DNA from 4 places in the Motilimonas thetidivivens genome. Region 1 is predicted to be linked to each of the others. Evidence: predicted binding sites of a transcription regulator. Region 1 holds the regulator's gene; each other region holds the start of a gene.

Region 1 (7,635 bases):
AACCATCACTAATTTAACCCATGACCAACACATAAATTTGATCACCACCGACAAATTAACGCTGGATTTGGTCAACAACGAGCTTCATTCAAACGACCTTGTTACTCTATATGGCGATCAAATTAAGCAACAAGGGACAGGCCTGTTCGGTGAATTGAATGGCAAAAACATCAGTTTATTAAATCAAGTAACGGCGACTTATTTAAATGAAAAACCTTAACCTTTTACTCGCATCATTACTTATTCTGAGCGCACCAAGCTACGCTCTTAAGTCCGACTCCACTAAGGAAATCGTGATCCGCGCCGATTCCAACACCGCAAACCTTGACAACAATACAACAACCTTTAATGGTAATGTGGTTGTTACCCAAGGCAGCATTAAAATGACGGCTAGCAAATTAGTCGGTATCCGCCATAAAGCGGGTGAAGAAGAAATGATCGCCACCGGCAATCCGGCGACCTTCTATCAAATGATGGACGATGGCAAACCCGTTGAAGCTCGCGCCAACAAAATTCGCTATTTGAAAAAAACCAATCAAATTATTTTGACACAAAAAGCCACCCTATCGCAGTTAGATAGTAATTACACCGCGGAAAAGATTACTTACAACATCACCACGCGCCAAATTGAGGGTGAAAAAGGCGATCAGCAAACTCGAACCGTGTTTCTTCCCGCACAAGTAGAGCAAAAAAATAAATCAAACTCATCTAATGAAACGGCGCAATAATGGCAATCCTTCAAGCAAAAGACTTAGCAAAAAGTTATAAAAACCGCCGTGTGGTCAATGGCGTTAGCCTGCAAGTTGAAACAGGCCAAATCGTGGGTCTGCTCGGCCCCAACGGAGCGGGAAAAACCACCACCTTTTACATGGTAGTTGGCCTGGTTAAACGCGACGAAGGGCAAATTTTTATCGATGATCAAGAGATCTCAAGTCAACCCATGCATGTACGAGCACAAAAAGGGATTGGCTATTTGCCACAAGAAGCGTCTATTTTCCGCCGTCTCACCGTGGCGCAAAACATCATGGCCATATTAGAAATACGTGATGAACTTTCTAGTGAACAAAAACAAGACCGGCTCAATGAGCTGCTCGAGGAGTTTCACATCACCCATATTAAAGACAGTAAAGGTATGGCCCTGTCGGGTGGTGAAAGAAGGCGGGTTGAAATTGCGCGAGCATTGGCCGCCGATCCGCAATTTATTTTGCTCGATGAGCCCTTTGCTGGGGTTGATCCTATCTCAGTAATTGATATAAAAAAAATCATAGAACACTTACGAGACAGAGGCTTAGGTGTATTAATCACTGATCATAATGTGAGAGAGACACTAGATGTATGTGAATATTCCTATATAGTGAGCCATGGGGAAATGATTGCCACGGGAACGCCGGCAGAAATTTTACAAAACGAACAAGTAAAACGAGTCTACCTTGGCGATCAATTCAAGCTATAGTTTTAAAGGTAACCCGAATTTGGATGCTTGAGCTCACCCCAACATCCAAGCTCTCATACCTATTGAGTGATGTAACAGGAATTTAATGAAACCAACCCTACAGTTGCGTTTAGGTCAGCAGTTAACGATGACCCCTCAGCTACAGCAAGCCATTCGCTTGTTGCAGCTTTCTACATTAGAGTTACAGCAAGAAATCCAAGAAGCCATTGAGTCTAACCCCTTGCTCGAAATTGAAGAAAACGAGCATAGCGGCGACGAGCCCAGCTACGACAATGATACCAGTAGCCAGCTTGAAACCAGTGAAGCCATGGCGCAAAACGATATTCCGGATGAACTACCCACTGATTCGACGTGGGATGACACCTTCACCACCAATGCGGGCTCAAGCAGCACAGGCGTTGGCTCAGGTGGGGATGACAGCGACTATATTTACCAAGGTGAAACCAGCGCTAACCTACAAGATCACCTGATATGGCAAATGGAGCTCACGCCATTTAGTGAAACCGACCGCGCCATCGCGCTAGCGATTATTGATGCCATCGATGAATCAGGTTACCTCACCGTTTCCAGTGAAGATATTTTAGAAAGTGTCGTATCCGATGATCTTGAGGTTGAGCTAGATGAAGTAGAAGCCGTGCTTAAACGGCTGCAGCACTTTGATCCCCTCGGTGTTGGAGCCCGCTCCGCACAGGAGTGCATGCTGATCCAATTAAACCAAATATCACCCGATACACCTTGGTTAGCCGAAGCCATTGCCATCATCAAAGAGCACATGGACTTACTGGCAAACCGCGATTACCGAACGTTAAGCCGTAAGACCAAGCTCAAAGAAGAAGAGCTGCGCGAGGTCATGCGTTTAATTCACACCTTAGAGCCGCGCCCCGGTAATGCGGTGGTTGAACTCGACGCCCAATACATAGTGCCCGATGTCTCGGTACAAAAGAAAGCGGGCCGCTGGGTGGTTGAACTTAACCCCGACAGCATGCCAAAAATACGCGTCAATGATCAGTACGCCGCCTTTGCCAAACAAACGCGCAATAGCGATGACAGCCAATTTATCCGCTCACATTTGCAAGAAGCCAAATGGTTTATTAAAAGCCTTGAAAGCCGCAATGAAACCCTAATGAAGGTGGCGAATTGTATCGTACAGCATCAAGTGGCCTTTTTTGAATACGGCGATGAAGCCATGAAACCTATGGTATTGAACGATGTGGCCGAGGCAGTGGAAATGCATGAATCGACCATATCTCGCGTTACCACGCAAAAATTCATGCACACCCCAAGAGGTATTTTTGAACTAAAATATTTCTTCTCCAGCCATGTAGCAACTGAAAGTGGCGGTGAATGTTCATCAACGGCCATTCGCGCACTCATTAAAAAACTAGTCGCAGCCGAAACACCAGCCAAGCCACTAAGTGACAGTAAAATCACTCAGCTACTGGCCGATCAAGGCATCAAAGTTGCCCGCAGAACAATAGCTAAATATAGAGAATCATTAAACATTCCGCCTTCTAACCAACGCAAGAGTCTATTATAGACAGTAACAGGAGAGTCGATATGCAAATAAACCTATCAGGTCACCACATTGATATCACTGATTCAATGCGCAATTATGTAGAAACGAAATTCTCTAAACTTGAACGACATTCTGATAGCATTAATTCCGTTTTGGTGATACTTAACGTCGAAAAATTAAACCAAATTGCGGAAGCCAAAATTAACCTAACCGGTGGTGAGGTTTTCGCTACTGCCCAAGATACTGATATGTATGCTGCAATAGATGCTTTGGTTGACAAATTAGATCGCCAAGTGATCAAGCACAAGGAAAAGCTGAAACAGTCTTAACTCAAATATGCAAATTAATGAATTATTAACCCAAGACTGCACGTTAAGTGCAGTTTCTTGTTCAAGCAAGAAAAAAGCCCTAGAAATCATTAGCGAGTTAGCAGCTGGCAAACTTAACATCGACGCTAAGGTGGTGTTTGAAAATCTGCTCACACGTGAACGCCTTGGCACCACAGGTGTGGGTTGCGGTATCGCTATTCCCCATGCCAGGATCAGCGATGAATATCCCGTTACGGGAATTTTTATCCAATGCGAAAGCCCTATCGACTTCAGCGCCATCGATAATCAACCTGTCGATTTATTGTTTGCCGTCTTGGTACCAGAAAGCCAATGTAGCGAACATTTAAAAACACTGTCACTTATTGCGGGTAAACTCTCGGATAAACAAATCTGTCGTCAGCTGCGTGCAGCGAAAACCGATGCAGAGCTGTTTGATGTGATCTGCACACCTTAAACGGAAAAAATATGAAACTCACCATAGTGAGTGGTCGCTCAGGCTCTGGTAAAACGGTAGCGTTGCGGGTACTAGAAGACCTAGGTTATTACTGTGTCGACAATTTGCCACTGCCTTTACTTCCGGCTTTAATCACAAGCTTACAGGACAATTATGAGGCAGTCGCAGTTAGCATTGATGTGCGAAACTTACCGCTTGATCCTAATGAGCTGCACACCACCATTCAGGGATTAGCGCAACAAGTAGAGCTAACTACTTTGTTTTTAGACGCAAGTAGCGCCATCTTGGTTCGTCGTTACAGTGAAACGCGCCGCTTGCATCCTTTAGCTAAGATGAAGTTATCTTTATCTCAAGCCATAGATCAAGAAACCGCGCTACTGGAGCCAATATCTGAATCCGCGGATCTGCGCATAGATACCAGCGATATGTCGATTCATGATCTCAGCGAATTGGTAAAACAGCGCGTGCTGGGACAAAAGAATCATGAACTCGTGCTGGTGATTGAATCCTTTGGTTTTAAAAACGGCTTACCTAAAGACGCAGATTATGTCTTTGATGCTCGTTTTTTACCTAACCCGCACTGGGTGCCGGAATTAAAGCCGCAAACAGGGCTCGATGCCGACGTACAACATTATCTGTCCGAACAGCCCTTAGTGGTTAAGTTTATTTGGCAACTGGAAAATTTAATTGGTACTTGGCTGCCTCACCTTGAGCGTAACAACCGCAGTTATGTCACCATTGCGATTGGCTGTACAGGCGGGCAACATCGTTCTGTTTACATCGCCGAAAAATTAGCCGAGTATTTTAAAGCCGATCATCAAGTACAGATCCGCCACCGAACGTTGGAAAAACTAAAAGATTAACAGGCCCTACATGTCGCAACTAGAACAACACATTACGATAAAAAATAAGCTAGGTTTACATGCACGAGCAGCTGTAAAACTGGCTGAATTAGCGTTAAAATTCGACGCCACTGTGACCTTAGTCCACGGTGATAAATCAGCTTCAGCGGCCAGTGTGATGGGTTTACTAATGCTCGAAACATGCCAAGGCCAACAAATTTTAATTCAAGCGCAAGGAGCCGATGCACACAATGCATTGGAAGCGGTTAAACAACTCATAGAAGACAAATTTGAAGAAGAAGAATAACTAATCCAATTTTTTACTATCGCCTCTCTAAACATCCACTATGGTTCCGAAAGGGTTATACGGGTACGTTAGATTTTGATAGTACAGCTCTCAAGGGGGGAAGTTACAGATGCTAGATAAGCTAGTTAATCTAAACACACATGAGCGCCTAATCGAATTAAATAAAGCCCTCAGCAGCGGTATGTATGTCCATGCTCGGCGCATGCTGCAACATCTCCACCCTGAAGATATCGCCCTACTACTTGAATCATCGCCGCAAGGTGAACGGCGCAATATTTGGCAGCTGACCGATCCTGAGCAACAAGGTGAAATCCTTGAAGAATTAAACGAAGACGCCCGCGACAGTATTTTGGCGTTAATGGATACGGAAAATCTGGTTGCCGCCACCGAAGGCATGGATACCGACGATCTTGCCTATGTACTTAGTGGTCTAGATGAAGACGCTTATCGAGACGTATTGTCGCAAATGGATGCCCAAGATAGGCATCGTCTTGAGCAAGCGCTAGGCTACCCCGAAGATACCGCGGGTAGCGTGATGAACACCGACACCATCACCCTTAGACCCGATGTCACCATCGATGTGGTACTGCGATATTTACGCCTCAAAACCGAGCTTCCCGAAGGCACAGATGCCCTTTATGTGGTCGATAAACATGACAAGTTATTGGGTGAAGTAACCCTAGCAACCATACTCACGGTCGATCCTAGTTCGCGCGTTAGCGAGGTAATGGACAAAAGCAAAAAACGTATCCCCGTGGAAATGGAAGATATAGAAATCGCGAAAATTTTTGAACGTCGTGACCTTATCAGTGCCCCCGTGGTTGACCAAAACGGCCAATTATTAGGCCGGATAACCATCGATGACGTGGTCGATATTATTCGCGAAGACGCCGACCATAAGATGATGGGTATGGCGGGTATGGATGACGACGAAGATACCTTTGCGCCAATACTTAAAAGTACCAAACGCCGTACCTTTTGGCTGACCGTTAACTTAGGTGCAGCTTTTCTTGCGGCTTCGGTATCAAATATGTTTGAAGCGACGATTTCGCAAATCGCAACCTTAGCCGTGCTGATGACTATCGTACCCAGTATGGGCGGCATTGCCGGTAATCAAACCTTAGCGCTGGTTATTCGAGGTATGGCGGTTGGCCATATCGGTGATGCCAACAGCCGAATATTAATCATGAAAGAAGCGTCAATAGGCCTATTAAATGGCTTGATTTGGGCTATTTTGGTGGCGGTCGCCGTGGTGATCTGGAAAGGCGATGTTAATATCGGCTATGTGATTGCTGGCGCTATGTTTATTAACTTATCGGTAGCGGGTTTAGCTGGGGTGTGTATTCCACTTGTCATGAAAAAATTCAACATCGATCCGGCACTGGCGGGCGGCATGGCATTAACCACTATCACAGATGTGGTTGGGCTATTTTCCTTTCTCGGTATGGCGACCCTATTTTTACGTAGTTGAACCAAGCAGGCCCTGTATTTCACTACAGGGCCAATAAATCAACAGGCCGTCAATTAACTACCGGCAACCTTCATGTTGTCAATCAGCACCGAGCCGGTTTGCAAACTGCTGCGTAAATCCACATCACTGCCGACGGCTTGGATCCCCATAAACATGTCTTTAAGATTCCCAGCTATGGTGACCTCATGAACGGGAAAAGCTATCTCACCATTTTCAACCCAAAAGCCCGCCGCGCCGCGAGAGTAATCTCCTGATACGGCATTCACGCCTTGCCCCATTAACTCGGTAACATATAAGCCGGTGCCAAGTTTACGCAGCATATCGTCAAGATCACCATGATTACTTTGCACAAACCAGTTATGGATCCCGCCGGCATGGCCTGTGGTCGTCATGCCGAGCTTACGCGCCGAATAACTGGTCAACAGGTAGGTATTAAGATCGCCGTTGAGAATAATATCGCGATCTTGGGTTTTTACCCCTTCGGCATCATAAGGTGAGCTGGCAAGTCCGCCTAAGATATGGGGACGTTCGCTAATATTGAACCAACTAGGAAAAACCTGGGTGTTTAAGCGCTCAAGTAAGAATGACGATTGACGGTAAAGGCTACCACCACTGATGGCATTCACCAGATGGCCGAATAAACTGACCGCACTGTCCGATGAAAACAGCACAGGGCAGCTACATGTATCTATTTTGCGAGCGCCTAATTTAGCCACAGTGCGCTCCATGGCTTCTTTAGCCACCTGCTCTGGTAGCCATAAATCAGCGCTATTACGCGCCATGGTATAGCTGTAGTCGCGCTCCATTTCATTGCCTTGCTGGGCGATGAGTACACAGCTTAAACTATGGCGACTGGTTAAATAGCTCTGCACATAATCGTGGCTATTTCCATAAACCTTAATACCTAAGTGACTGCTGTAACTTGCGCCATCGGAATTAACAATACGGCTATCTGAGTTTAACGCGATTTCTTCACAAGCCTTGGCAATGTTCAGGCCTTCATCGGGATCAAGAGAAGCGGGATGAAATAAGTCGAGATCTCGTGGTGCACGCTCCAGCAGCTCAGCATCGGCTAGGCCAGAAAAAGGGTCTTGGCTGGTATGTTTGGCGATTTCAATGGCAGCTTGCACCGCTCGGCTGATTGATTCCTGGCTAATATCCGAGGTCGATGAGTTGCCCTTGCGGCCATTAACATAAACGCTAATACCCAAAGCGCCATCATGATTAAACTCGATATTCTCAACTTCCGTCATCCGGGTGTTG
Region 2 (7,635 bases), on a different contig from region 1:
CCAGTAGTTCCACTAAATGCCGTGCTTGCTCAAGCGAAAGCAAAGCTCCGTTGGTGTCTGTCATCACGCCTCCTTATTGAAGCCGTTCAAAAATTTTATCGAGCTTCTCTTTTAAGGTTGCTGCAGTAAAAGGCTTAACGATATAGCCATTAACACCAGCTTGAGCAGCTTCAATGATCTGTTCACGCTTAGCTTCTGCGGTTACCATTAACACAGGCAAATGACGTAGGTTTTCGTCTTTGCGAACCTCTTTTAATAGGTCGATACCTTGCATTCCCGGCATATTCCAGTCAGTAACTAGAAATTCAAAGTCGCCATTTTTAAGCATCGGCAGTGCAGTACTACCATCATCTGCTTCATGGGTATTATTGAAGCCAAGATCGCGTAATAGGTTTTTGATTATTCTTCGCATCGTTGAGAAATCATCAACGATTAGAATTTTCATATTTTTATCCAACTTAATCTCCTTAAATGGCAGTTGGTTTGAACTCAACTCTTTGTGCTGAAATGTTATTTAGGCAACTAAAACCAGTATAGTTACATTTATGCCACAGTGACATGCTATCTTTGCCAATCAGTCATTCTCCCCTTAAGACGGTGGATGGCTTGACTGTGAATTTGGCTGACGCGCGATTCACTGACATCTAACACTTCACCAATTTCGCGTAAATTTAGCTCTTCATCATAATATAAAGATAATACAAGGGCTTCGCGTTCGGGTAAGGATTTTATACAAGTTGCGAGGTGATGCTGAAATTTTTCTTCATAAACACCATCAAGTGGTGAATTATCGAGCAATTCAACCGCTCCTACGCTGTCTTGTCCTGCTCCCAAGTCTTCTATGCCGATTAATTTGCCGCTGTTTACTTCACGTAGCATGGTGTGATACTCATCAAGAGACACCCCTAACCTAGCGGCAATATCGGCGTCTTTGGCGTCAATGCCTAACTCTTTTTCAACTTGATCTATCGCCTGAGCGATCATTCGGCTGTTTTTATGAACGCTACGAGGGACCCAATCTCCACGGCGCATTTCGTCTAACATCGCGCCGCGAATACGAATGCCTGCGAAGGTTTCAAAGCTAGCTCCTTTACTAGCGTCAAAGTTCTTACTGGCTTCAAGTAAACCAATCAAGCCAGCTTGAGTTAAATCTTCTACCAACACGCTAGCAGGTAAACGTGCAAGTAGGTGATGCGCAATCCGTTGCACTAGAGGTCCATAACGTTCAACCAGTTCATTCGGCTGAACTTGACTGGTGTAAGCGTGGACTTTATTCACTTATCTTCTCTCTGCTTTCGGCGCTACTATCTAATAGCTTCTCAATGAAAAACTCTAGGTGGCCACCGGGCTGATTGGGCACAGGCCATGTCACCGCTTTACTCGATAACGCTCTAAAGGCTAACGATGAAGGCGACTTTGGAAACGCTTCTACGACGAGCTTTTGCTTCCGTACCGATTGACGAACGTTGTTGTCAAAAGGAATACAAGCAACTAATTCAAGGGCAGTATCTAAAAATCTATCCGTCACACGCGTTAGTTTAGAAAATAGCTCCTGTCCTTCGCGTAAGCTACGTACCATGTTCGCTACAATTTTGAAATGAAATACGCCGTATTGGGTACTGAGTAACTTGATCAAGGCGTAGGCATCGGTGATTGAGGTTGGCTCATCACACACCACTACCACAATATCTTGCGCGGCACGGGCAAAACTAAGCACCATGTCTGAAATACCGGCTGCGGTATCAACCAACAGCACATCGATGGGAGTTTGCAGTTCACTAAACGCACGGATCAAACCTGCATGCTCGGCTGGGGTTAGCTCCACCATCGACTTAGTTCCGGAGGTAGCAGGGATAATTTTCATCCCTTGCGGCGCATCTATGATGACTTCGTCTAAGGTACATTCTCCGGATAAAACATGGGAAAGGTTTTTGGTGACACGCAAGCCAAGTAACACGTCGACATTGGCCAAACCTAAGTCAGCGTCTAATACCAAAACACGTTTTCCTTGAGCTGCCAGTGATGCGGCCAAGTTTAAGGTCACATTGGTTTTACCCACACCGCCTTTACCGCCGGTCACAGTGATCACTTTTACTTTATTATTTTTCATCATTCGCAGCCCACTCGCCTGATCAGTTAACATGGTTTTATTCATAATACTCCGAGGTGTGGCAGTCATCTGCTTCGCTATACCATTGATGTTGGTCTTTTGCCATTTCTTGTTCCATTAAACGCAAGGCACTGGATACCATGTATTTTGCGTTTGCAATTTTTATATCTTCGGGCACCCGTTGGCCATCCGTTATATATGAGATAGGTAAAGCATGTTTAATTGTAACACTTAGTATTTCCCCCAGACTCAAACTTTCATCTAGTTTCGTGAGAATACAACCAGATAACGGAATTTTTCTAAAATGTTCGATGGCTTCTTGTACAACTCGACGCTGCGATGTCGCTGGGATCACTAAAAAGCTACGGATCCTAACGCGAGAGTTTTTCATTAAGGTTTCTAATTGCTCTGAAAGCCTAACGTCTCGCTGTCCCATACCAGCGGTATCAATCAGCACTAAACGCTTAGTGCGCATTTGATACAAGATTTCTGAAAGCTCATCGGCATCTTTAGCAACGCGCACCGCACAGCCTAATATTTTACCGTAAGTGGCTAGCTGCTCGTGGGCCCCTATTCGATAGGTATCGGTGGTAATCAGACCGACTTGCTCAGCACCATGCTCCATCGCGAAACGCGCCGCTAGTTTGGCAATCGTCGTCGTTTTACCAACGCCAGTCGGACCAAGTAATGCCACCGCGCCGCCCAGTTTTAAAATTTCGTTTTCACCAATGGCGACTTGGTCTTCAAGCAGCTGGGACAAATACTGCTGCGCTTCATATGGTGTACAGCTTTCTGGAATACAGCTCGCTAATTGATCGGCAATATCATCCGAAAAGCCTGACTTATTGAGCCATTTAATTAACATAGCGCGAACCGGCTCTTTACGCTCGAGCTCCTGCCACATTAACCCTGAAACTTGATGCTCCAATAACTTGCGCAGCGAGGCCATTTCTTCACGCATGGCTTCTAACACTTTGTCATCTTTACTAACATGACTCGTGGGTGTGGCTCGCGCTCGAGTAGGCGCGGCTTTAGGTTTCGGTGCTTGCCAATTTTCTTGTTCCATTAACGTCGCTGGCTGATTGGCCTTACGCACGGGCGTTGGCTTACCTTGTTTAGCCAGTAAGGCTGATAAGGAATCCGCTAAGTGTTGACCCGATTTCGCATTAATGGTTTTTGCTTGTTGCTGAGCGGCTTGCGTCGTCGGCTGGGCTGCGCTACGAGCGCGATTTGATAATACAACGCTGTCTTCTTTTAAGTCGCTATGGCTCTTAGCCGCAGGTTTCACTTCAGATGCCGCTTGATAATCAACGGCCGCAACGATTTCAATGCCACCGGTGACTTTTTTATTTGACATAATGACGGCATCTGGCCCTAAGATTTCTTTCACCTCAGCCAGCGCAGCACGCATATCTTTTGCAAAAAAACGTTTAATTTTCATACTGCTGTCTCCTGTCGGTTATTGCCCGACAGAGTTAACTATTCTAATTTGCTTATCTTCCGGTACTTCTTGATAACTCAGTACCTGTAAGCTAGGAATGGTATTTTTAACAAACTTAGCCAAGGTTGTTCGCAACACGCCCGACGTTAGCAAAACAGCAGGTTGACCTGCAAGCTCTTGCTGTTGAGAGGCTTCAAATAATGCGTTCTGGATCCGCTCTGCGAGCCCTGGCTCAATACCTGCCCCATCGCTACCACCTGCCTGTATCGAGTTATGCAAAATTTGCTCCAACTCTGGCGAAAGCGTAATAACTGGGATTTCTGACTCGGCTCCGACAATATTTTGACTGATCATGCGTTTTAGTGCGATACGACATGCAGCGGTTAATACCTCTGCATCTTGGCTCTTCACGCCATAATCCGACAATGTTTGCACTATAGTCCGGATATCCCTGATCGGCACCCCTTCATTTAGTAAGCTTTGTAATACTTTGACCACAACCCCGAGCGGTAAAATATCCGGCACTAGCCCTTCTACTAGTTTAGGATGACTTTTGGCTAGTAAGTCGAGAAGATTTTGCACTTCTTCATGACCGAGTAATTGCGCGGCGTGATTTGTCAGTAACTGACTGAGGTGCGTGGCGACGACCGTCGCAGCATCAACCACGGTATAACCCATGGCTTGAGCATGTTCACGCTGACTTGGTGAAATCCATAAGGCGTCCAATTGGAACGCGGGCTCAATAGTGGGGGTTCCCTCTACTGTACCAAACACTTGCCCAGGATTTATCGCCATTTCCTTGTCATGAAACACTTCGGCTTGACCACTGGTCACACCCATTAACGAAATACTGTAATAGCTAGGTGGTAAGTCTAAGTTGTCGCGAATATGTACAGGTGGCACTAAAAAACCAAGCTCTTGCGATAACTTTTTCCGCACCCCTTTGATCCGCTCAAGTAATTCACCACCTTGGCTTTTATCAACCAAAGGAATAAGGCGATAGCCTACTTCAAGGCCAATGGTATCAACTGGTTGTACATCATCCCAGCCCAGCTCCTTGGTCTGCACCGCGGGATTGCTATTGGCTATATTTTTCTCGGATTCTGCCAGCGCTGTAGCCGCTTGCGATTTTTGCTTCTTCATTATCCAATAGGTGCCACCAGCAGCACATAAGCCCAAGGATAAAAATGCAAAATGAGGCATGCCGGGCACCAACCCCATTACAATTAAAATACCGGAAGTAATCATCAAGGCTTTAGGATTACTAAACATTTGCCCTATCACCTGCTCACCCATATCCTCAGAGCGGTTTTCACGGGTTACGGTGATAGCAGCAGCAATCGATAATAACAGTGATGGAATTTGCGCAACCAAGCCATCACCTATGGTTAATAAGGTATATATTTCCGCAGCGTCTCTAAAGCTCAAACCATGTTGCGCCATGCCTATGATGAAGCCGCCGATGATATTAATAAACAAGATCAATATACCGGCAATTGCATCCCCTTTTACGAACTTACTTGCACCGTCCATGGAGCCGTAAAAGTCTGCTTCACGGGTTACTTCTTCACGTCTTAATCTTGCTTGTTCTTGATCTATCATGCCGGCATTTAAATCGGCATCAATCGCCATTTGTTTACCCGGCATCGCATCTAAGGTAAACCGTGCACTTACTTCAGAAATACGCCCAGCACCCTTAGTGACAACCACGAAGTTAATGATCATTAAGATCAAAAATACAATTAAACCTACCGCATAGTTGCCGCCGATGACTACCGAGCCAAAGGCCGCAATCACATTACCCGCGGCGTCTCCTCCTTGATGGCCTTCAAGTAATACCACGCGCGTTGATGCCACGTTAAGTGCTAAACGTAATAAGGTTGCAATCAGCAACACGGCGGGGAATGAAGCGAAATCTAACGGGCGTTTGGTGTAGATAGCCACCAACAGCACAACCAAAGCAAGGGCAATATTAAACGAAAACAGGATGTCGAGTAAGAAGGCAGGCATAGGCAATACAACCATGCCAAGGGTAGCAAGCACCATGACAGGCGCACCAACCCCTTTGATCAGTTTATCTCGTTGTTGCCAGAAGCCGGCTAAATTGGACTTTAAATTCATTCACATAATTCGACAAAAAAATGACGCTTTAACCCTATGCAATAACCGCGCCTATTGCAATACGCCGTCACGCAAAGTTAGCGGAGCAATCAACGAAACTTGGTCAGCGGTCAAATAATTAGATCAGGCTAGCAATTGAGGCTAGTAATTAAAGCCTTCAGGCATATCAAATTCTTTAGGCAATGCTGTCGGTCGTTTACCGCGTCCTTTACGGTATTGCTCTAATTGGAATATATAAGCCAGAATTTGCGCAACGGCAACAAACAGCTCATGGGGGATTTCTTGTTCCAGTTCCGTGGTGTGGTATATAGCGCGACAAAGCTGCGGCGAGCTCATGACGGGCACTTCATATTCACGGGCGATTTCACGAATTTTCAAGGCTATTTGATCCACCCCTTTAGCAACCACTCGCGGTGCGCCGCCATTGGCAGGATCATATTTTAGCGCAACCGAGAAATGGGTTGGGTTAGTAACAATAACATCGGCGTTAGGCACCTCTCCCATCATACGACGCTGCGCTGCTTCCATTTGTAAACGGCGAATGCGTCCTTTTACTTCAGGTTTACCCTCTTGATCTTTATGCTCGTCCTTCACTTCTTGCTTGGTCATTTTAAGTTGCTCTTTGTGATGCCAAAGTTGATAAGGCACATCAACAACCACGATCACTAATAAGGAAACGCATAAAATCAAGAACATCCAAAGCAACATATCCAATGCAGCTTCAACACTCGAGCCTAAGGGGGTTGAACTGAGTACCAAGATATCAGCAAAGCTATAAGTTAAAATGCCCCAAACACCACAGCCTACCACGCTCACTTTTAAGATAGACTTCAGTAATTCAATCCAACCTTGGCTGCCAAACATGCGTTTAAAGCCTGCAAGGGGGCTCATTTTGCTTAGTTTAGGCAACATTACTTCACTGCTGTAATTTATACCACCAATCGCAATCGTGCCCACCACACCGGCAAGAAATAACGCCACTAGAATAGCTAATGTAGGTAAGATCATTTCGCCAATGCCGTTAGCAAACACCACCATCATCTGACCAGGATCAAACACCACGTCACGCTCAAACGTAAAGGCTTTTGTCATCATGGTCACAAAGGCATGGCCAAGGTGGTCACCTAACATCATCAAAGCAAAAGCAGCCATGATTAAAATAGCCGCCGTGCCAAGCTCTTTAGAGCGCACCACTTGCCCTTTATTGCGGGCGTCACTGAGTTTTTTCCCCGTGGGGTCTTCGGTTTTTTCTTGGCCGTCAGCTTCTGCCATTTAAATTCTCCTGGCGTGCTGTAAAAACTAAGGCTTGCACTAGGTTAAGGTCTGCAAGCGCCATTGAGCAAATCACACATGAGCTCTGCACCTCGCTGCCAATGGCCATCAAAATGCAGTACCACGTTGCCGATAGTGAGCCACAAAATAAATAGACCAAACAACATGCTGATTGAGAAACCTAAGGTAAAAATATTCAGCTGTGGTGCGGCTCGCGTCATAATACCAAAGGAAAAGTTCACTAATAGCATAGCCACAATCGAAGACATAGACATAGCCAGTGCTGCGGTAAACATCACCCCCAGCCAACCAGCAAGCTTTTCATATTGCAACGGGGCTAACCCCTGCATCGAAATCGGTAACGTGGTAAAGCTTTCCACTATCATGTAAATCATCACCAGATGCCCATCCACGGCAAAAAACAGCAAGGTAACCAGCATCAAATAAAATTGACCAACCACAGGGGATGTTTGGCCATTTAAGGGATCGGCCATGGATGCAAACCCTAAACTGGTCTGCATGGCAATTATCTGGCCTGCAATAACAAACGTTTGCATCACAAACACAGAGACAGTGCCCACCGCTGTACCGATTAAAATCTGCTGCAATACAATTAAAAAGCTTTCCCCCGAAAACAAAGGAATTGGAGGCGGATCAGGTAATACAGGCACCACCATAAAGGTAATGGCAA
Region 3 (7,635 bases), on a different contig from region 1:
CTACATATTGGCTATTTTGTAAGCACATTATGAAGGGAGGCGCTGGTTTCATCTATGTGGGATTTCCCCGATAGAGGTAGGCTGATAACCAGATTGAAGCAATAAAAAAACCAGCTGTGATAGCTGGTTTTTTATTGCTAGTCGGTTTGTGTAAAGCTTAGGCTTGGCGTCTTGTAGCCACTGCTTGTGCAAGCTGGCGCAACACGGTTTCTGTATCTGGCCAGCCAATACAAGCATCTGTGATACTTTGGCCGTAAGTGGCCGCTTTACCATCGATGAGGTCTTGACGACCTTCAACTAAGTGACTTTCGATCATCACACCGAAAATTGACTTGTTACCTGCGGCAATTTGTCCGGCTACATCGGTAGACACGTCAAGTTGCTTTTTATATTGCTTGCTAGAGTTAGCATGGCTAAAGTCGATCATCACTTTTTGTGGTAGATCTGCTTTGGCAAGATCACTACAAATTGCATCAACATGAGCTGCGCTGTAGTTAGGCTCTTTACCACCACGTAAAATGATGTGGCAATCAGGGTTACCTGTGGTCGACACGATCGCTGAATGGCCAAACTTGGTGACCGATAAAAAGTGGTGCGGAGCACTGGCTGAGCCAATCGCATCAATCGCAACCTTAATCGTGCCATCGGTACCATTTTTGAAACCAACTGGACATGATAGGCCAGAAGACAATTCGCGATGAACTTGAGATTCGGTTGTACGAGCACCGATAGCGCCCCAAGACATGAGATCTCCCACATATTGTGGTGAAATCATATCAAGGAATTCACTGGCGGTAGGCATACCTAGTTCGTTCAAATCCAATAGTAATTTGCGGCCAATACGTAAACCATCGTTAATTTGAAAACTATCGTTCATGTATGGGTCGTTAATTAAACCTTTCCAGCCTACGGTTGTACGTGGCTTTTCAAAGTACACGCGCATTACGATTTCTAGGTTATCTTTTAACTCTTCACGTAACGCCAATAATTTTTGGCCATATTCGACAGCAGCTTGGGTGTCATGAATTGAACATGGGCCAATCACAACCAATAGGCGGTCGTCTTTGTCGTGTAAGATATTTTGAATTGCGGTGCGGCCTTGATACACAGTCGCTGAAGATTTTTCTGTGGCTGGGTATTTTTCTAGTACAGCAATTGGGGGTAAAAGTTCTTTGGTTTCGCGAATGCGAAGGTCGTCCGTTTGGTACTGCATATTACTCACTCATTAATTATGGCCGAGATGGCTCGGCAATGCTTATCCCTTTGTGTCCTTAATGTACCAGCCTTAGCGGGGCTGGCGCAAATTTGACTGATAATTATATAGACTATTTATGCTGATTTTTAGCTTAACTAGTCACTTCAGTTCTTGTGTGTAGATTATTGAGGATTTGGTTTGCTTGTTTTCGTGCGTCCAGCAGATCCGTTTGGCTTAAGCTGGCATCAAATTCTCCCAATTCAGGAAATAGTTTATACATCATAGGATCGGGATACATGTTGACCACGTCCATGGTGATGCTTTTGGGTACTTCAAAAAAAACAAAAGGAGCGGGATCGATAAAGCTACGTAGCTTTTCTACTAAACGTGAAGCCGTTAAGGCTTCGATAAAAAACTCCTCGCTGTTATCCGTGTTATCCCATTCACCTATGGCTAATTGGGCTCGATAAGGCAGCTCTTCTGAAACGTCATCCTTTTCTAGATAGATGGCGTACAGTAAATTGGGCTCATTTCGATTATCTATCCACAGCCCCATTAATTTAATGTCTGGATTCGCAATAAATAGTTGGGGAAGTTTTTCTAAGGTTTGCACTAATAGCTGATTACTTTTTATCATTGCATACTCTAACGCGGTCAATAGTAGGTCACGAGATACCGCTCATCTAGGAGAGATATGTTTTATCATAAAAATAGTTAAGTTAGCGTGACAAGCTCTGGATGTTTTAACTATTCGCGGGTAAATTGATTTACATCAAGCAAATGCAACACTTTAATGAAATCGTTAAGATGTGACTGTCTTACTCTGTGTCTGCAATTTGATCCCCGTTAAACTGGGTTTTATTTCTCTATTATTTATCTAATCGGTAACCTAATAACTTGGAGCGTTGAGTGAAAAATACCACACGAAAAATGGCCGCGAACAAACGAATTGCATTGGTGGCACACGATAATAAAAAAGCCGATTTACTCGCTTGGGCGCAAGAAAAAGCAGAACAGCTGAAGTTACATCATCTCTTTGCCACGGGGACAACGGGCACCTTGCTTAGTAAAAAAGTGGGCTTGCCGGTGAAATGTTTGTTATCGGGTCCTATGGGTGGGGATCAGCAACTGGGGGCCTTGATTGCCGAGGGCGAAATTGATGTGATGATCTTTTTTTGGGATCCATTAAATGCAGTGCCTCATGATCCGGATGTTAAAGCTTTATTACGCTTAGCCGCGGTATGGAACATTCCGTGTGCAACCAACAAATCCAGCGCCAATTTTTTAATGAACTCAGAGTTTATGAACAATGAGTATGAGATTGAAATTCCCGATTATGCCGGCTACTTAGCTGAGCGGACTCAATAATCACAGTTGCACACTCAATGTGATTAGTGTGCCTATAAGGAAGCTTAGATGTCAGCACCTAGCCCCGCCATAAAGCAAGCGAAGTTAAGCCAGATTACGGTTTTCCCGATAAAATCAACGGCCGGTATTCACCTTAACCACTCTTTTGTTGAAGAGTTGGGGTTAGTGTTTGATCGTCGTTTTGTCTTAGTGGATCACCAAGGCAAATTCATTACGGCGCGTACTCAGCCAAAATTAACCTTAGTTCACAGCGCGTTTAGTGAGTATGGTTTGCATGTTCGTGCGCCAAATATGCCGGCGTTAGAAATTGACAAAAGGGATTTTGGCCACCTTTACCTTGATGTGGAGATATGGGGAACTCAGGTGAGCGGGCAATGGTGTCATAAAAACTATGACACCTGGTTTAGTGATTTCTTGGGAGTGCCATGTCGATTACTCTTTTTTGCTGAACAAAGTGAACGCTGGGTTAAAGATCAGCAAACCCAAGTGGCTTTCGCCGATGGCTACCCCTTGTTGCTGATATCGCAAGCATCTCTTGATGACTTAAATGAGCGCGCCGATGAAAGCGTCACTATGGATCATTTTCGTCCCAACCTAGTTGTTAAGGACTGTCTCGCGTTTGCTGAGGATAGTTGGAAAACCATTCAAATAGGTGAAGTTCGTTTTGCGGTCGTGAAGCCGTGTTCGCGCTGCATTTTTACCACTATAGATCCTACGACAGGGATAAAGAGTGAACTGAACGAGCCATTGAATACGCTGCAAAAGTACCGTAAAGGCAGTGATGGTCAGGTTTACTTTGGCCAAAATTTGATCGCGTTAAATGAAGGTAAAATATCGGTATTTGATAAAGTTGAGGTGTTGGAATATCAAACCCCGGAAGCTTATATCAATCATGCACCGAAAGTGCGCAGCGCCACGCCGATAGCGCAGGCAAATCAGTGGAGTAAGCATCAAACACAGGCGTTAACTTGTGTTGCTGTCATAGAAGAAAGCCATGATGTAAAAACGTTTCGCTTTAGTTGCGCCAACGTGACTAAGTTTAGTTACCTTGCGGGGCAGTACATCAACATTGAAGTGACCATAGATAACAAGCCATACAAACGCACATATACCTTGTCATCGACACCAACTAGACCGGATCTCATCAGCATCACGGTGAAAAAGTTAGCTCAAGGTAAGGTCTCTACTTGGTTGCATGAGCATTTAGAAGTCGGCGATAACTTATTTGCTTATGCACCTGCGGGCAGCTTTCATTTACAAAAAGCACCCAGTGAGGCTCCCTTATTGTTTATTTCTGCTGGGGTCGGTATTACCCCCATGCTGTCAATGCTTCGAAACATCAGCGATTTAGCGCAAAGGCGTGATGTGGTGTTTTTACATGCTGCTAAAACCCAAGCCGATCTGGTGTGTCAGCAAGAGCTAGCCTTCTTGCAGTCGTTATTACCTCATTTAAGCTTGCACTATTTTATCAGTCGCGAGCAAGGTGATGAGTTTGCTCCTAAAACAGGAATGTATTTTGGCCATATCAACCAGCGCTTTTTGGAGCAGATACCCGACCTGACGAAACGCACTGCGTTTGTCTGCGGTCCAACCGGCTTTATGACGCAGATGAAACAACTGTTATTGGCTGCGGGATTGCCATCAAGTCAGTATTATGATGAGAGTTTTGGCCAAAAAGAGGGTTTTGGTGGCAATAAAAAGCAACTGAATATTCTATTTGATAGCTGGGATACTTATGTTGAGGGCGACAACCAATTGACATTATTAGAGCAAGCCGAACAAGCTGGATTGAGTTTACCTTTTTCTTGTCGTGGTGGCATGTGCGGAGCCTGTAAGGTGCAATTACACTCGGGTGAAGTGCGTATGCTAAGTGATGCGGCTTTAACTCCCGATGAACGAGAGAGTGGGGTGGTTTTGGCTTGTAGTTGTGTGCCGCAAACGGATCTCGTGGTGTCGCAGTGCTAATGTTTGCTAATTAACTCAGGCTCTATTAATCAGTGTCAAAATACGAGTGATCCGCCGCCTTTTTGACACTGATTGTGTTCTCTTAACTGCGCAAGCCAACAAAATTTTGACGAGCGTATTCAGGACGCGCCGATTTTAGTAACTCTACTTCTTCTTCCGTCATTTTCCCTTGTGGCAAACCAAGTAACTTGTGGGTAAGTAGTGGTCGCGCTGCAAGGTTTATCGAAAGTTTCACTATCCGGCGTTCACCATTAATTTCCTGAGTCGATAAGGCGGGCACCAGCACGCCTGCGTCCAATAAGTTGGCAACAGCGGGCTCATTTAATGGCAGAGACAGCACATTTTTACGCTGAATAATATATTCACGTAACACCGCTTTTTCTTCAAAATCAAGGCGCTTGATCATATCTGTCATGCGCTTGTATTGCTGTTGCTGCTCGGTTTTATGGGTTAGCCTAAAGTGAGTGTATAGCAAGCCTTTAGCGATAAAGTAAGCACAGCTAATGATACTAGCAACCGTTAGGTACGGGCTCAGTTGAGCTTGTAACGACTGAATGTTGAGCGCTTCGGCTAATCCGCCGGGCAAGATCAGCATAAATATGCCGCTTAATAATACCCAAGCCATTAGTAAGCTAAATTGAACATTCATCGAGAATTGCGTAATAATTTGTTTCATGTGAAATCCCCTTCGTATTTCCATTGAGGCATGATGCAAAATGTAAGTTGGGCATCGCGTTGAGCCAGTTAGGTTTTATTAAGCAAGTGCAGTGCCAAGATTAAATTCGAGGCAAAAAAAAGCCCTTGATGATTCAAGGGCGGTACTTGTTAGGATCGCATCACTACAAAAGTGCGATTTGATGGAGATGTCCTTGCCACAGCTCACCGGAGAAGTCTCTTACCGAGACGATACCTGTTGCTTGCTGATGGCTGATAACCACACCTTCACTGAAGTCGAGATTACGTCTGGGATATACCACGCGTTTTCCAATCCACATAAGCCAATTCGCTAAGTCTTAAAAGCCTGCTTAGTATAAGAGTCATATATGACAAAAATCTGACAACCGTCAAAGTGCTAACTGACTAATTAATCGCGCTGCAACATTGGCGGTGCGGTTGTCTTGATCAAAGTTCGGGTTATATTCACTAATGTCAGCAAGCTTTAGCTTATCTTGGCCGTGTTTTTTGACCGTCAAAATCAGGTGCTCAAGTAGCTCGAGGGGCATACCATAAGCGGCTGGGGCGCTTACTCCGGGCGCGATATAGGCAGGCAGTACAGCGAGGTCAATGCTGATATAGATGGCATCGACTTCGTTAATAAAAGACCTAATACCCGCTTTTACAACGTCAATGTTGTGCCAGTGCAGCTCGGTATCAAATTTGTATTTTACCTGAAATTCTTTTGCCCTTTGAAACAAGGCTTGGCTGTTACTAATTTTGCTGACACCAAGGCAAAGATATTGTAATTCACGACCTTTGTCTTGGGCATGTTTCATTATTTGATAAAATTGGCTGCCCGATGAACCGCCGTCGTGATCGCTGCGGATATCAAAATGGGTGTCGAAATTGATCACGCCAATTTTGGCTGTGGAACTGAGTTTTTTATCTAATCCTTGATAACAGCCAAATGCTAGCTCTTGCCCCCCGCCTAAGATAATCGGAAAGTGAGTTTGCTCTAAGATATCTGCCACCATGTTACCTAAGTCTGCTTGTGCTTTGGATAGTTCAAACCATTCACAATCTAGGTTACCAGCATCATATACCGGCTTATCCAAATGCCAAGCTAGATTAGCGAGGGCGCGCCGAATCGCTTCGGGACCTTTGGCGGCGCCGTGGCGGCCTTTACTTTTACGTACACCCAAATCACAAGGAAAGCCGACTAAGCAGGTTCCTTGCTGCGCGCCGTGCTCTAAACGAGTCACTTTATTGTGCCAGCGTATTGCTAATGGGCTGTCTTCACGGTCTTGTTTGCCTAGCCATAAAGGCGAAGATAAATTTGTCATATCTAATATATCTCAAGGAATTAGCTGATTTTTAGTTTGGCACATCATGGCTAAACTAAAACCAATATCCCTCGCCTTAATGACAAAATTAATACATCTGTGAACTGCTGCAAAATTCTTCACTTAGTAGCATAAGGTTTCGCAAGCGATACCATCGTTATCATTATCCAATCGACTGACACCACAGGTATTTAAGTAAAATTGCGCTTCTTGGCAATTCTGCATTTGGCTGCAATAACGCTTATCTTCACAGCTAAAGGAGGAATTGGTGGCGGTGCTGTTTGTATTTAGGCCACAAAGGTCGCCTAGTTCATGTTTGTTTAGACCAAATTGAGGAAACAAGCGCAGCTTAGTTAAGCCCTCGAGCTGTGCCATGCTGACTTGGTATTGGCTCACGTCAGAGAGGCTAAAACCCTGATGGGGAATGACAAAGGCCATGGTGGTTTGCTGGTTTATTGGGCTGGCATAGGCTTTAAAATAGGCTGATGGAATGCGGATTTTCTGGGCTAACCATTGCTGATCTCGGGTGTAATAAATGGGGCCCGTTATTACCATTAAATGGCCGATTTCAAGTGTGCATTGTCTCTCCCATGCTTCCAGCTCAGCCCAGCCTTGGCGATTAAACGCTGGCAGCTGTGGCACTATGTTGCTCATCAAGTAAGATTGTTGCGCCGAGCTTGGGGTGAAATCCATCGACGCAGCGGGCGCAAGGTGGCCACGATCATAGCCTGTCGTCAAATAAGTGGATGGGGCGATTTGTGCCGAACTGGGTAAATCGGGGTCGGGGATAAAATCATAATCTTGACCATAACCAATAACCCGTTCGGGGGTTAATTGATAGCTGACCCAATCGGCGGTGTTATGGCTTAGGTTAAAGCCCAGCTGGTAGCCTTCACGGCATAAGCTGAGATCCGAATCGTGCTCCACTAATGTTTGATCGCAGTCAGTTGAAGCAATGAACGAGGCTTGTTGGTTGGGTTGCAGCGAACTAGTGCCACTTTGGCAGCCAACGATGGAAGTGAAAAGAATAAGACTAAGGTACAGTTTGCGCATAAAAATCCATTATTGATTTATTTGTTACTATGATAGGCAAACTTATTCGCCTTT
Region 4 (7,635 bases), on a different contig from region 1:
CGTTTATATCTTGGGCGTTAAAAAACCGCAAGAAAGTCACATCGACTCTTGATGCACAATCGAAAGAGATGGAAATGTTAGCCTATTGGTTTAATGAAGCGACGGAAGCGGAAAGAGCTGAACTGTTAACTTGGACAGTAGAAAACATTAATTAAAATCATTTTACTATTACTTGGTAAAAGTGGTAGTTAAATTTATCTGATAGCTTATGCTGGTGTATTATATTATTTAACCAGCATAAGCTATTTTACAGATAATGATAATGCTACATAATTTCCAAAACCATATTTCTAGCTAGCTTTAAATTAAATCGGTTAATAATAAGTCACTTTCTTGATTTTTTGCGCTGGGGTTTGAAGTTGATTCAGGTAAAATAATTGCTCTGTGTTTAACTCTAACTCTGTGGCATACATTTCGCCAACCGGGTAACTTTGTACCACTCTTGCGCCTTTTATTAGTCCATCGACTTGAGCTTTAACTTTATCTGAGCCTAAAACAAAACTGTTAAGGCTGTTTCCGCTGCTAATTTTTAAACCATACACTTGCTCTGCAAGCTCGCGGTAAGCATCAATTTTCGAGGCTCTTATTGCATTTAACATCTTTTGCTGCTTATTGGCACCAGGCTGCAGTTCAATTGGCGCATATCCTACGGCGATGAGGGTGGGAAATTGCTCTGGTTTCGCTGCTTCATACTCGATGTGAGTGTTTGCCACATTAGAGCATCCGGTTACGAGCAGTGATATAAGGATTGGGAGTTGTTTTATCATTATCTGCTCTCCGTGTTATTTAACAAATTCAACCGTGCGCCCTTCGACGCCTGTTGGTACGCTATGACGCTGGATATAGGCATCATTTTTTGCGGGGTTTAAGCTGTTATGGGCCCCAACCAGCAAGCGGTTTGGAATAAAGGCTCTGCCAGTTGACTCAACCAGTAGTGATTGCATGTTGATGGTTCTTACATTAACTATGACCCCTTCGTCATTTCGTGACATGGTGCCGGTGAAGACCCTATAAACAGGGATTTTACTGCGCAATTGATCCCATTCGCGACTGAAAACAAAATCGCCCTCAGGTGTTACCTTGATCTTTCCGGTTGTTTTAAAGTCAATCACAGGTAATTCTCGAATATGCAGTTCATGAATGAATGCTTCCGAAATGGCTTGGCCAAGCCAGTTAGTATTTTGCAGATCATCCATGTTGGTGATTGAGGTGACAGCGATAGGGGTTTTACTCGCATTCGGGTCACGATTTAAAGCCAGCTGATCAGCGAGACCGCGAATGATGTAATCTAACTCTAATGCCCTGTCACCAGGCATAGCTTCACGTCGTTTGGGCTCTTGTTTCCAGCTGCGATAGCCAGGCGACACAAACCCGCCATAATATTGGCTCGTAGCCGGATTAGCGGCTGTTGCACTGGCATTTTCACCACGGTTTTGATTGGTATAGAACACTTGCGGTTGCCCGGTGGCAGCATTTTGCCGATTGTCAGCAACGATCACCATTTGGGTTTTGTTTGGGTCTACCACAAGCGCGGTTTGATCGCTCGTTGCTGCGCAACCTGTGAGATATAAACTGCTAATCATTATGCTTGTTGGGCATATGAATACGCGACTTTTCAACATGTTAACTCCCAATTCAAAAACGCTTAGGTATATTTAGCCAAAGCATACAGGGTGAGTGTGCTTAATAACTTAGGTATCGGCCCTGACAGCATATTCTTGAGTGAATGGCCCAAGTTATCATGGCGGCCGATCCTGTCCTAACGCGACTATTAATAATTTATATGCAATATGTAGACCAATTAGCTTGATGTTGAGTCGAACTTATGTGCTTATTTTTACAAATACTCGTTTGTTGGCTTAAAACTTGCTTTTATTCTGACATACAGCGCTGGCGGTAATGAGGATAACTGAGGTGATATTATGAAAAAAATGATAGCGTTGCTGGCATTATTGGTGGCATTTGGTTGTCAGGGGGCTTGGTTTGCAGCGCAAGGGCAAGCGCCTATCGTTAATGGTGACTTAGAGCAAGCCAGAGATAACGCTATCAAAGATGGAGTCCGTCAAGCTTTACTCTATTCAGGCGCTTCCATCAGTAGTTTGCAGCAAATTGATAATGGTGTGTTGGCTTCTCAGCAGGTCGCTTTAACGGGTAGCGGTGAAATTCAAGGTATTAAATTGACCAGTGAGCGGATTGAGGATGGTTATTTTTATGTTGATATTCATGTCGATGTCATGCCTGACACACAACAAGCTTGCACCGAACAAAAATATGCCAAGTCTTTGGCTTTGGTTCGATTTAAGCTGCAAAATCGTGAGCAGGCCATTGATGGTGGCCTGTTTGGGTTAGACGTTGAATTCACCGGTAAGTTGAATAATTTACTCGAGCTTCATTCTCAGGCTTTCAATATTCGTCAATATATCAATCAAAACGTTAATTTTGATCCTAATTTATTGGATGCTCGTCACCAAGCTGTTAGAGAGCAGGTAATGGCTATAGCCAGTCGTACCGATAGTCAGTTTGTTATGTTGGGAAGTATTTCAGATGTCTCAATCGAGCGTGAGAAGCCCAGTGTTTTTGACCTAACGGAAAAGCAAGCGCCAAGAAACTTCTTTCTAACGACTTATCTTTTTGATGGCATGACGGGTGAGTTACTTGATACTAAGCATTATCGTGAGCAGGCTATATGGGAATACTCTCGCCAGCAGCAAGTAGATTTGTCATCAAAGCATTTTTGGACATCGGCTTATGGTCAGCGTTTGATTAAGGTGATGGATGATGTGCTTATCAATACAAGTTTATCCTTGGAATGTGCGCAACCGATGGCAAAAATTGTCGCGGTGCGTGATGATCTAGTTCAGATCAACTTGGGCAGTGACAATGGTTTGAAAATTGGCCAACGGATTAAATTGTCGCACAACTCAAGCTACACAGATCAGTTTGGTATCCCCAGATTTAGACAAGAGCAAAGTGCAATATCGACTCAGGTTGTTGAGTTGTATCGTGATTCGGCTGTTTTGCAGGCTAAAGGTTCAATGCCTGCCAGCAATATTCAGCTCAATGACTTTGCTCTGCTGGAATAGTTAGTTTAGCGGGAGGAGAAAATTGAACGCTTTAAATATGCTAAGCGACTGTATATAATCAAGTTTCGCTTCCTTAGCTCAGTAGGATAGAGCGACCCCCTCCTAAGGGGTAGGTCACAGGTTCGATTCCTGTAGGAAGCGCCATTTCTCTGTTACAACAAAGTCGAGTTGCCAATCATTCTAACGTGCAATAACACTCATTAAGTACGACTACGCTTTGATGCCTTTTCCTAATGCATTACCTCCTTGGGTCTTTCCTTTTGCATTGTAGGTCAAGGAGTTAGCTGCTTTAGCTTGATTTAACACACTGGTTAGATGTTTGGTTGTGCGCAGGCTCATTTCAATGATTTCACCATTAACGGCATTTTGCTGTTGGCAGGTGCTAAATGCCGTTTTGATTGCACTCATTAAAGTCTGTATTTCTGTGTTGGAATCATCGCTTAATTGAGCCGAATCAGGGTGAGTTTGTATGGCTTGATCATTGGTTTCAACTTGTTGCAACAAAACCTGTTTTTGATGAACGAGCTGATCAAGGCGATCGGGATCACGATTGATGAGTGTCTCGTATTCCTCATTAATCAGCTCGACTAACGATTGGGTGTAAGCCAGTTGCTGCTCAAGTAGCTGTAAAATAGATGCGTTCATTAAATTCCAAGTGATTGGCCAAACTTAGCTTCAAATTCTGTCATATTTTTGGCTAGTTTGTCTGCATCTATCTTGTATTCACCATTGAGTATGGCTTTTTTCAGCGTTTCGACCCGCTCTCTATTGATCGTGGTTTCAGACGATTCTTTTTTCAGGCTATTGAAAGCTTGTGCTTGAGGCGTGAGTGACACCGAGTCTTTGCCTGTTGCTGGTCGATTTGGTGCTTGTTCTGTCGCCTTAGCTAATTGCTCTTGTTTTTGTTGTTTTTGCTCAACCTGCAAGTTGGCCCTGCTGCCAACATTGTTCATATTTATAGCCATAATAACAACCTATCTAGATTAAGATGCCGCTAATATACCATATCGGCAGATGCTGGATTAACTTTAGCAGAAATTATAACTTTACTTCCATTTCGCTTACACCAGTCACTTTTCCGACGACTGTTTTATTGGTTTGCACATTTTTGACTCGGATAGTTTGACCTAGGGAGCCACTTGAAATGGCAATGCCATTGGTCTTGATCTCAAGGTTATCTATTTTGGCTTTGATGATCACATTATCTCCTTTGCAGATATAGCAAACATCGCGCATTTTGATCATGCGGCCTTTCGGGATGCGTCGTTTTGCTTTGACGCCATAAAGTTGGGTTGGATCGGCAATCACATTACCACGGATATTTTGTACTTCGACAAAATCAATAATAATGTTTTGTTCGGATAAAACAGCACCAGGCGCCAGCAGTTGCGAGGCTATCACCACAGGCGTTGTTATCTTTACTCTCACCTGAACATAAGTATGCCAAGCCGAGGCGTCATCACAACTTACTTTAACGACCGTGGTCTTATTGATTTTGTCATTGACGATGTCGGCAGTGAGAGGCTGTTGGCAAGGCGTGAAGCTTAATCTTGAATCCAAAGGTGATGCAACAATGTCTACTTTTCCATTCGCGGGAGACTGAATTTGTGCGGCAACTTCATCTTCTGCCATCTTTTCGATCAATAAATGTGGGTTTGGGCTAGCAAAAGCCTGATAAATACCTAAACTGCATAATAAAATAAATAATCGCTTTAGCATTTTACTCCTGGTGTCGATATAGGTTGAGACATAAAAAAATCAGTCAATTAGGCTGAAAAATTCAACTTAGGTTTGATTTAAGGTTTAAACTTAACTCATGCAAATTGTGCTTTGCAACTAAACTCATTAATGAAGTAGTTTGCTAGTACTTGAATAATGAATGTAAGCAAACTCGATGCCAGTACGCACAATAGTGAGTGATTGCAATGCAGATGGATGATAAACGGAGACAGTTATGGCAGGATTACTTGATTCAGTAAACCAGCGGACCCAGCTAGTAGGGCAAAACCGATTAGAGTTACTACTTTTTAAGCTGATGGGACGCCAGCGTTACGGTATCAATGTGTTTAAGGTAAAAGAAGTTCTGCAATGCCCGCCGTTGACTTCCATGCCTAAGTTACACCCGGTTATTCGTGGGGTGGCTCATATTCGCGGCAAGACCATCTCGGTGATTGATTTGAGTTTAGCGACAGGCGGGCGCCCAATCGAAGATTTGTCTAAATGCTTTATTATCATTTCTGAGTACAACCGCTCAGTGCAAGGCTTTTTAGTTAACTCAGTTGAACGCATTATTAATATGAACTGGGAATCAATCATGCCTCCGCCGCAAGGCGCAGGGCGCTTTAGTTACTTAACCGCGGTAACAGAAGTCGATAATGAGCTGGTTGAAATTATCGATGTTGAAAAAATACTAGACCAAATCTCTCCGGTTAATACCGATGTTAGCGAAGAGCTGAAGACGCCGGATACCAGTGAAAAAGTGCATGGGCGTAAGATTTTAGTTGCAGATGACTCCAGTGTTGCGCGTAATCAGGTTAAGAAGGCGGTTACTTCATTAGGCGTAGAGTGCATTTTGGCTAAAGATGGTAAAGAAGCCCTTGTAATGCTGAAAGAAATGGCTAAAGATGGCCCGATTACCGATCAAATTGCGCTTATCATCTCAGATATTGAAATGCCTGAAATGGACGGCTACACCCTAACCGCTGAGATTAGAGCAACACCCGCACTCAAAGATTTGCACATCATTTTACATACCTCATTAAGCGGGGTGTTCAACCAAGCTATGGTAAACAAAGTAGGAGCTAACAACTTTATCGCTAAGTTTAATCCTGATGAATTAGCAAGTGCTGTGAAAGAAGCTGTAAATAGTTAAGAATTAAGGGCATTGATTTGACTGCTAAAATGTTGTCTGACGAAGTATATAAACAATTTTCTGACTTTCTTGAAGTTCAGTGCGGTATTGTTTTAGGGGCAAATAAACAGTACTTGGTTAAGAGCCGTTTATCTCCGCTATTAAGCCAATATAAGGTGGATTCGCTCCCTGAGCTGATTCAGCGTTCAATGAGCTTTCGTGAGCGCGACCTGAGAGCATCGGTGATCGATGCAATGACGACAAACGAAACGCTTTGGTTTCGTGATACTTACCCATTTCAGTTATTGGTTGATAAATTATATCCGGAGTTAAGCGTCAATAAGCGACCACTTAAAATTTGGTCGGCTGCGTCATCGTCTGGGCAAGAGCCTTACTCGATTGCAATGTCGACTTTGGAATATCAAATGAAAAAGCCGGGCGCTATGCCCCATGGTATTCAAATCCTTGGCACGGATATATCGAGTGCTATGCTAGAGCATTGTAAGAAAGGCGAGTATGACTCTCTCGCGCTCGCTAGAGGGCTTTCGCCTGAGCGTAAGCGTCAATTTTTTGAGGCGATTAATGATGGCTCAGGACGGATGCGGATATCAGATAAAGTCAAAAAGTTGGCGTCCTTTCGGTCGTTCAACTTACTTGATAGCTACACCTTGTTAGGTAAGTTTGACATTATTTTCTGTCGCAATGTGCTTATCTATTTCTCGCCTGAGGTTAAATCTAAGATCCTCAATCAATTTGCTAATGCTTTAAACCCAGGCGGATATTTAATGTTAGGGGCATCTGAGTCTTTAACCGGATTAACAGATCGTTATGACATGATCCGCTGTAATCCGGGTATTGTCTATAAACTTAAGGAGCCAGCACCTCGACGCTAGCTCTAAGTAAAAGCGGCAAATTGCCGCTTTTTTTATGGCAACACTTTTCCTCTCGATTTTTTCAATCCCGCTATTTAGATGCACATCTGCTAGTAAATCATTTTATTTCAATTGCTTACTCTGATTATTTGCAAAGGGGATACCTTATCAAAGGTGCTTTGTATTTTTGGCACGCAGTTTGCTTTGTTTCTTGTTAGTTAGGCAGGAGGACTTATGGCCATTAATTTTGACAGAGCATTGGGTATACATCAGCACACCTTAGGCATTCGTGCGAGGCGCTCTGAGATGTTAGCCAGTAATATTGCCAATGCAGACACGCCAAATTACAAAGCAAGAGACATTAATTTTGCTGATGCCCTTGCCGCAGCTAAATCAGGGGGCGGTTTTTCACTCGATAAAACCAATACGCGTCATTTTTCTATGCAAAGTAATCTCCAACCGGGAATAAAATTTCGCACCCCCACTCAACCTGATACAGGGGATGGCAATACGGTTGAAGTTCAAGTTGAGCGTAACCTTTTTATGCAAAACTCCATGGAATACCAGGCCAGTTTAAGTTTTCTAAACAGTAAAATAGCCTCCCTCAAGAAAGCGATAAAAGGACAATAATTATGAGCTTATTCAGAGTATTAGACGTCTCCGCATCAGGGATGAGCGCACAATCTGTCAGACTTAATACCACTGCCAGTAACTTGGCTAATGCCAACAGTGTTAGCAGCAGTGTGGATAAAACTTATCGGGCTCGTCACCCTGTTTTTGCCGCAGAATTGAGTAAGGCGCAAGGTCAGCAAAGTGCTAACGTGAAAGT

Evidence for each region. Region 1 encodes sigma-54, which starts transcription at its own class of promoters, with help from an activator protein. Its sites were predicted from a motif close to GTTGGCACGNNNNTNGNNT; they were not measured.
Region 2: flhA (flagellar biosynthesis protein FlhA) is a predicted target of sigma-54. The motif match lies at 5,709-5,727, and genes of this name have one in related genera.
Region 3: ACK8OT_RS10180 (superinfection exclusion B family protein) is a predicted target of sigma-54. The motif match lies at 5,285-5,303, and genes of this name have one in related genera.
Region 4: ACK8OT_RS00165 (flagellar assembly protein T N-terminal domain-containing protein) is a predicted target of sigma-54. The motif match lies at 1,854-1,872, and genes of this name have one in related genera.

What each region holds. Positions count from the first base shown of each region.
Region 1 covers NZ_JBKFDK010000007.1:135,417-143,051, reverse strand. Annotated here, with positions in the region: gene lptC (LPS export ABC transporter periplasmic protein LptC) at 1-220, shown strand, start outside; gene lptA (lipopolysaccharide transport periplasmic protein LptA) at 207-728, shown strand; gene lptB (LPS export ABC transporter ATP-binding protein) at 728-1,453, shown strand; gene ACK8OT_RS07650 (RNA polymerase factor sigma-54) at 1,539-2,990, shown strand; gene hpf (ribosome hibernation promoting factor) at 3,011-3,298, shown strand; gene ptsN (PTS IIA-like nitrogen regulatory protein PtsN) at 3,306-3,752, shown strand; gene rapZ (RNase adapter RapZ) at 3,764-4,615, shown strand; gene ACK8OT_RS07630 (HPr family phosphocarrier protein) at 4,626-4,901, shown strand; gene mgtE (magnesium transporter) at 5,011-6,372, shown strand; gene pmbA (metalloprotease PmbA) at 6,426-7,635, opposite strand, start outside.
Region 2 covers NZ_JBKFDK010000001.1:87,163-94,797, reverse strand. Annotated here, with positions in the region: gene ACK8OT_RS00470 (protein phosphatase CheZ) at 1-64, opposite strand, end outside; gene cheY (chemotaxis response regulator CheY) at 74-457, opposite strand; gene ACK8OT_RS00460 (RNA polymerase sigma factor FliA) at 562-1,278, opposite strand; gene ACK8OT_RS00455 (MinD/ParA family ATP-binding protein) at 1,271-2,143, opposite strand; gene flhF (flagellar biosynthesis GTPase FlhF) at 2,148-3,551, opposite strand; gene flhA (flagellar biosynthesis protein FlhA) at 3,570-5,672, opposite strand; gene flhB (flagellar biosynthesis protein FlhB) at 5,814-6,944, opposite strand; gene fliR (flagellar biosynthetic protein FliR) at 6,989-7,635, opposite strand, start outside.
Region 3 covers NZ_JBKFDK010000011.1:63,667-71,301, reverse strand. Annotated here, with positions in the region: gene aroG (3-deoxy-7-phosphoheptulonate synthase AroG) at 158-1,213, opposite strand; gene ACK8OT_RS10195 (hypothetical protein) at 1,347-1,832, opposite strand; gene ACK8OT_RS10190 (methylglyoxal synthase) at 2,105-2,563, shown strand; gene ACK8OT_RS10185 (MOSC N-terminal beta barrel domain-containing protein) at 2,612-4,528, shown strand; gene ACK8OT_RS10180 (superinfection exclusion B family protein) at 4,611-5,204, opposite strand; gene ACK8OT_RS10175 (hypothetical protein) at 5,368-5,523, opposite strand; gene hutG (formimidoylglutamase) at 5,593-6,528, opposite strand; gene ACK8OT_RS10165 (DNA/RNA non-specific endonuclease) at 6,652-7,581, opposite strand.
Region 4 covers NZ_JBKFDK010000001.1:32,660-40,294, forward strand. Annotated here, with positions in the region: gene ACK8OT_RS00150 (DUF2057 family protein) at 1-155, shown strand, start outside; gene ACK8OT_RS00155 (LPP20 family lipoprotein) at 315-767, opposite strand; gene ACK8OT_RS00160 (FlgO family outer membrane protein) at 783-1,583, opposite strand; gene ACK8OT_RS00165 (flagellar assembly protein T N-terminal domain-containing protein) at 1,923-3,083, shown strand; tRNA gene ACK8OT_RS00170 (tRNA-Arg) at 3,151-3,227, shown strand; gene ACK8OT_RS00175 (flagella synthesis protein FlgN) at 3,294-3,728, opposite strand; gene flgM (flagellar biosynthesis anti-sigma factor FlgM) at 3,728-4,048, opposite strand; gene flgA (flagellar basal body P-ring formation chaperone FlgA) at 4,122-4,802, opposite strand; gene ACK8OT_RS00190 (chemotaxis protein CheV) at 5,038-5,955, shown strand; gene ACK8OT_RS00195 (CheR family methyltransferase) at 5,973-6,827, shown strand; gene flgB (flagellar basal body rod protein FlgB) at 7,041-7,436, shown strand; gene flgC (flagellar basal body rod protein FlgC) at 7,439-7,635, shown strand, end outside.